2 regions of the Bacillus sp. NEB1478 genome follow, and region 1 is predicted to be linked to the other one. Evidence: predicted binding sites of a transcription regulator. Region 1 holds the regulator's gene; the other holds the start of a gene.

The links. Region 1 encodes LexA, which represses DNA repair genes until DNA is damaged. Its sites were predicted from a motif close to CGAACATATGTTCG; they were not measured.
Region 2: RGB74_RS07095 (YolD-like family protein) is a predicted target of LexA. The motif match lies at 2,006-2,019, and genes of this name have one in related genera.

The regions. Positions count from the first base shown of each region.
Region 1 covers NZ_CP134049.1:2,069,104-2,072,533, forward strand. Annotated here, with positions in the region: gene RGB74_RS10180 (HesB/YadR/YfhF family protein) at 1-44, opposite strand, end outside; gene RGB74_RS10185 (DUF896 domain-containing protein) at 149-388, opposite strand; gene RGB74_RS10190 (YneB family resolvase-like protein) at 448-1,092, opposite strand; gene RGB74_RS10195 (cell division suppressor protein YneA) at 1,112-1,378, opposite strand; gene lexA (transcriptional repressor LexA) at 1,540-2,154, shown strand; gene RGB74_RS10205 (DUF1259 domain-containing protein) at 2,352-2,738, opposite strand; gene RGB74_RS10210 (glycosyltransferase family 2 protein) at 3,160-3,430, shown strand, end outside.
Region 2 covers NZ_CP134049.1:1,474,895-1,478,324, reverse strand. Annotated here, with positions in the region: gene RGB74_RS07110 (GIY-YIG nuclease family protein) at 1-423, opposite strand, end outside; gene RGB74_RS07105 (hypothetical protein) at 600-1,379, opposite strand; gene RGB74_RS07100 (hypothetical protein) at 1,469-1,906, opposite strand; gene RGB74_RS07095 (YolD-like family protein) at 2,049-2,384, shown strand; gene RGB74_RS07090 (hypothetical protein) at 2,921-3,430, shown strand, end outside.

The DNA of each region.
Region 1 (3,430 bases):
TCTTTATAAAGATTGGCAGCTGTACTTGAAATTGAAAAAGTCAAAATATTCTCTCCCTTCATAGTTGTTATATAACAGTATATACGTTAATAAGAAAATTGCAACAGAAAAAATGCCTATTTGCGGATTCGCAAATAGGCATTTTGTATTAGTGCTTTAAGTTATCTTTATTCTCTTTACTTCTTTTTAATTTTTCTGGTGTAACATCGTTGCCTTCCGGATCGATGAACGTTACTCCGTGCAAATCTTGTTTAAACGATTTTCTAAAAACCTTTAAATATTCCTCTCGCAGCTTTTTTTGTTCTGCTTTTTCGGAAGCGGACAGCTGAGTTTGTTTAGATTTCTTAGATAGTTCATTTATTCTTTGTAATTTCTCTTTGGATAACATGTGAAAAACTCCTTTTTTGTACTCTTAAATTCTATCCTACATGAGTACAATAAGAATTTCTAGTTATCACTATTTTCTATATAATCCTGATACCTTCTATGAACGGTTGCTTTTGAGACATTAAAACCTAATCCCCGGAGTGTAATGGCAATGTCATTGAATGTCAGTTTCATGTTTTTCAACCGAACGATTTCATTAATGGGGACTTCTTTTTTATCTCTTCCACCCAAATTTTTATTTTTTAAATTTTTTTGCGGTTTGAAACCATTTGTAACAGCTTTTTTCATTCCCCGCTTAATTTTCATGTTGTGAAGTTTCCGCTGATATTCCTCTACCGTTGATACGATATCCAAGACCATCTCATCCGCTTCAGTTAACGTATATTCACCTTGATGAGAAAGGGTAAACACTTTGATATTATATTTCAGAAGCTGATGCAGGATCGCCATTTTAGCTTTACCTCTGCCTAATCTTGTATCATCTTGAATCAATAAACATTGAAAAGATCCATCCCTGGCCATATCTAAAAGGTTTAACAACTCTTCCCGGTCTAAAGAATAACCGCTTGCTTTTTCAGTGATCGAATCAATTACTTCCATTCCAAATTGATTTGCCATTTTGAGGAGTTCACTCTTTTGCCTTTCAATAGAAGTAGTTTGTTCTTCCTTTTCCGTACTTACTCTGCAGTAAATGATTGCTTTCATGAATGTGACCTGCTTTTCTTTATTTGTTGACTGGTATAACGAGTTTCTGACCAGGGAATACAGCAGAAGCATTAACACTGTTTCTATCTTCCACCCATTTTATAAATTCCCAATTTGAATACTTGTGTTCTCCTGTATACTTTTCAGAAAGACTCCAAAGAGAATCTCCTTCTTTAACGGTAACCTCTATATATTGTGTATCTTTTGCTGCCATATTTGATAACGTAAAGAAAATCCCACCTACTAAACATAAGAATACCATAACATGTACTGTTCCTTGTTTCATTGTTAAAATCCCCTTTCAACAAACGTTTGTTCGTATGTTATGTTTTTATAATAACTGGAACGTTTGTTCGGTGTCAACTGTTTTTTCGAACTTATGTTTGTATATGAAACAATGCCATGCTATACTTTTTATAGATAAAAATTCTGGTGAGGTGCATAAAAATGACTAAGTTATCCAGAAGACAGTTGGATATTTTGGATTTTATAAAAGAAGAAGTTTCTCAAAAAGGATATCCCCCATCTGTAAGGGAGATTGGTGAAGCTGTAGGATTAGCGTCGAGTTCCACAGTGCATGGGCATTTAGCAAGACTGGAGAAAAAAGGACTTATTCGCAGAGATCCAACAAAACCGAGAGCAATAGAAGTATTAGGTTTAGAAGATAATGTTGCTTCTGTTAAATCGATTTCAATTCCCGTGCTCGGTAAGGTTACAGCGGGGCTGCCGATCAGTGCGATTGAAAATGTAGAAGAATACTTTCCTTTGCCTGAATATATGGTAGGTGACGAAAATGTTTTTATGCTTTCAGTAATTGGAAACAGTATGATTGAAGCCGGAATCTTAGATGGTGACTTAGTCGTTGTTAAACAACAGCAGTCTGCAAACAATGGTGACATTATCGTAGCAATGACCGACGAGGACGAAGCAACGGTAAAACGATTCTTTAAAGAGAAGAATCACATCCGTCTTCAGCCTGAGAACTCTTCTATGGAACCTATTATCCTTCAAAGCTGTACAATCCTAGGGAAAGTAATCGGCGTATACAGAACGATCCATTAATTAGAAATTTAAAAAAGCTGCCTCAGCAAGGCAGCTTTTTTCGTTTATCTTCATATTTCTATATTCCACAGTTACAATAACACCTATTGTTAAAGATGAAATTACTATTTAAAGCCCTTGGTGCATTTTCATGTATTAAAATAAAAAATCAGTTTACATAAACCGTTCGTTCCTGCCATTTTGAGTCAGCTTTTCAACTATAGGCTTCTCAAAGCTCTTCTGACTTTTCTTGCAAAATCCAGTGGATCATCAACGTCTTCAATATTAACGTAAATCAAATTCGGTTTGTCGAACAACCACTCGTTGTGTACAGAAGATACTTCTATTCCTTGATCAAGAATGGATTCAACAAATTCACTTACCTCTTTTTGCAAAAGTGCTATTCTACCCAGACACAAGGCTTTTCCACAACTATCTCTTGACTCAAATGAGAAAGAAGTTGTTACCCTAAACCGCTTACCCAAAATTGTAGCTTTTATATCATCTCGATTTATTGTTGCCACACATTTTCCACCGGCAAATCCTGCTTGCCCTCCAATAATTCTCGCAAACTCTTGACAAATTGATTCATCATTCGTCTTCATAATTTCATTCACTCCTGTCACTATTAGATTATGATGTATTAGATAGATCCGATATGGACAATCATCTATTTGGTCAGAAATGATTTTGTATATTACTTAACGAATCTTGATTAGAAAAAAATTGTTAATAATTCATTAGCCACTACGCATAGAAAAACCTCTGACATCATGTCAGGGGTTTTTCTAGTACAAGCTCATATATTAATCGCGTTCCCAAGGATGAACTTGTGTTCGATTTGCTAACTCATCTAATAGATGACAAGATGTGTCACATTTATTCACTCCTGTCATATGTTGAAGTAAAACAATTAAAGAAGTGTGTAAGATGAATTACAAGTTGTTTCAGAATAATGTTAGTCCATGTAAGATTGGTTGTACAAACATATTTTACAGGGACATGAAATGATAGGAAAGTGAAAATATGTCGCTGGAAATCAGTATTGTACTATCGACGTACAACGCATTAGAAAGACTTAAAAACTGTTTATATTCCTTAACGTTACAAGATGTTCCTCTCTCAAAGTTTGAAGTTATCGTCGTCGACGACTGTTCAACAGACCAGACTGAAGAATACATGAGAAGTTTGATTTCCCCTTATCCCATCACCTATGAAAAGAATGAAAAAAACTTAGGACGATCCTCTACTCGGAATAAAGGTATAAGACTTGCTCGTGGGAAAATCCTTATTTTTT
Region 2 (3,430 bases), 590 kb from region 1:
CTGACATCGTGCGTCATAACCCAAATTTCGCAAATACTTTGCAAGCCTGTATTCAATAGACGTGATTTGACTGTTGATCGAAAGGACTTCCTTATCTGTTAAGATTTCGTCTAATTCCACTATAAATAAAGCATTGACTACAACATCATTATTAGATCCCAATATTTGATCTCTTGCATGGGTAATCAATCGTTTTTTAATATTTTTAGTTATACCAATGTACATTTGACTAGTGAACTCATTTAAGAGTATATACAAATTATAGCGAGTAATTTTCCCTGAATTACTACCTACTTTTTTACAAAAATAGGTGTAATCATTGATTTTGGTTAATTGAAAGTTATTGTACGTTAGTTTATTAAATGCCTTTATAAGAACTTTGTTAATTTTTTCGTCTACAATTATTGGCTCAAAGGTTTTCATTAAATTTCCTCTTTATCTCTTCTATTGAAATTCGAACATCTTTCACAATATATCATCGAAAAAATACTGAACTATTTGCATTTAGCTAAACAACGATAAACTAATGCAGTTTAAGTATCAGTACGCAATCGGATGTTGAAGTTCTTTCTTTTTACGAATATTGATTATGATGTCACTTAAATTGTATCGAATACCTTACTTGTGACTTTATTATAGAAACCGACACACAATTCGTAACAATCTTCAAAGAGCTTCTGCATTTCCTCTTCATTATAAGTTTCTTTACCTTTTATAAATTCAGGCATTACAATTTCGATCGTACCGTCATATAACGATACACTCGCTTGAGGTGAGATTAATCTTACGTGCTTATTCATATTATCTATACTATTAACATAAGAAAATGAAGGCTTTATAGTGTATTCCTCTATTGCATCTGATACAGATTTATATGTAGCATCTATAAGGAGTTCATTCCGAACTTGATAAAAGTATAATCTTTTAGGGATTTCTTTATCTGGGTACAAGCAAGCATAGAGAAAATGTCCGTAGTTATCAAAAAAACTATGAAAAGAATTAAAGAAGGTATAGCTTATTTTACTTAGTAGTACTTCAAGTGGAACATGTGTTGAACAATAATCCACTTTAAAATTTGGAGGGCCCGAAACTTTCTTTTCACTGAATAGCTTTTTATTCCAATCACTATATGCTTCGCGATACTCCTTTAATGAATAATAAAATGTATTAAGGTCAAGAATTGCATATAGAATTTTCTGTTGGGCACTTTCTAGGTATGATATTATTTCTGAAACTTTCTGTCTTACAATTTCTTCGGTGGCAGCCACCCCAGTTACTGTATTTTTATTTTGTAGCCCTTTTACATTAGATACCATTATATACAGCTTACTTTTCCATTCTGAAGATATGGTTGTTGAAAAATCTTCTTGCGTCTTCATTTTAGTACCTCCTTTATATTAATGTCTTGAAATGAGTAGTGATCATAATTAAAAACGAAAAATTTATTAAGGATATACTCATCATTTGTTTATTTATTACGAATTAAATTCGAAACTTTTTCAAGGTATTCTTCTTTCCCTTTCTCACTAAGCCCATCTACATTAATGGATTCTAAGAAATCATCTATTTTCACTGGCTTTTCTCTCGCTGCGTAATAATTCTCAGCAAAAGACTCACTATTAACGAGTAATTTTTTTAAAGACCGTTTGATCCACGGCTTTGAAAAGTCATCGTTTCCTGCCTTATAATGCCAATCTGTAATAAATTCTCCGCCAACCGCACATATGCACATCGCATGGTTAAATACAGGATGATTCTCAGGATAAAATTCATCCTTGTGAGTAAAATAGCGTTTAATTCCATCTACAATAAAGAGCCAATGGTGATAATCTGTATTGTTTTTTAAGATTGCTTTCGTGCATCCTTTAATAAAATCTAGTTCTCCCTTTGATAATCTCTTCTTCATGTCATCCTCCTTAAATTACAATTACTGGTACTATTCGTTCTTTTACGACAAGATTCCTCCTAAAAAGACTAAAAAAATACAATAAATACCAGTTTAAAAAGAACGTGTGTTCGGTTATTATAATTCATAAGGAGTGATGACGATGACCTTACGAGATCGCGGAACCATCAAATGGACCAGTATGATGCTGCCTGAACACGTTAAAGAACTGAGAAAATACATAAACGAAGACTATTATGATATCCCCGAGCCTATTATCGATGAACAACAAATGGATGAAATGAGTGATTTGATACTTGAAGCTATGGAGTACAATAAACCAGTGTCTTTTACTGTTTATAAAAACAAGCGATTAATTACGATAAACGGTTTCACACACTATATAGATCAAAACAAAAAGCAGTTAAAAATAATGGACAGCAACAGCGAACTGCATACAATAAGCTTTTCATCTATTAAGAAAGTAATTAGAGATTAAAACGATAACCGATGACTAAATAAAAGTTCGCAATAAGTCGTTTCAACATTTAATCTGTTTGATGAGGTCTTTTCTGAGGAGTATAAAATAGCCAACGTTTTAACAATCAATATTACAAAAAAAATAATAAATAAAGCTGCCTTTTAAAGACTAAGTAGTTCAGTTTTTGTGGAGAAACAGTATAAATGGCGTATGAATTACCATACCTATTAACACAGTAAATAGAATAGTATTTTTTATTGATTTATCAACGTTTTATAAGAAAATATCAATAAAACAACATTGCAAATAGCACCCCAAATAACGTCTTGACAATGGATATTGTCATAGTGTGAATTAAGGTGCTATTTTACTTGTTATTGTGGTGCCACTTAAAAACTGCTCCAAGAAGACTCAAGCATTTAAAACATTATATGGTAAAATATACTCAAAGAGATTATGGAAATTAGTTATTCAGTTAATTAACACATAAATTGTAATTTAGCGAGTTGTTTATAAAAAAATATGTATAAATCAGAATAGGATGGTGATTAAGAATGCAGGATTTATCTAAAGTAATGTCCGTAAATGATTTAGTGGTGAAATATAATAAAACAAATCTTATACCTATCATTAATCCTCAAATTGGTGCAAATGAAGGTATACGAGCAATGTTAATGTATAGAATTAATTCAAAGTTGCAAGAAATAGATTCAAGCCCAATTGTAAAAGCGGCTTATTGGTTTTGTTTTAAAGATATTCCTTGTTATGCAGACACAACTTTAAATGCACTTAATCCTCTTAAAACATTTTGCATTTTTAGGTTAATAAAGTTGAGAAAAAATAAGAATGGTGAATCAATATATCCTTTAACTTTTGATAAAGAAAAGGATGAATGGACTCTTCGTAATAATCTGTTACAACTTATACTGGATAATTTAGACGAAATCTTTGATGGCTATGGTGAACTAAAAGACAAATTTGATTCTTTTTCCAATCTTATGTACTGCTTTGCAAATTTGATTCCAGTACCAAAAGGCTACAATGGTATTAATCAACAAAAAGGT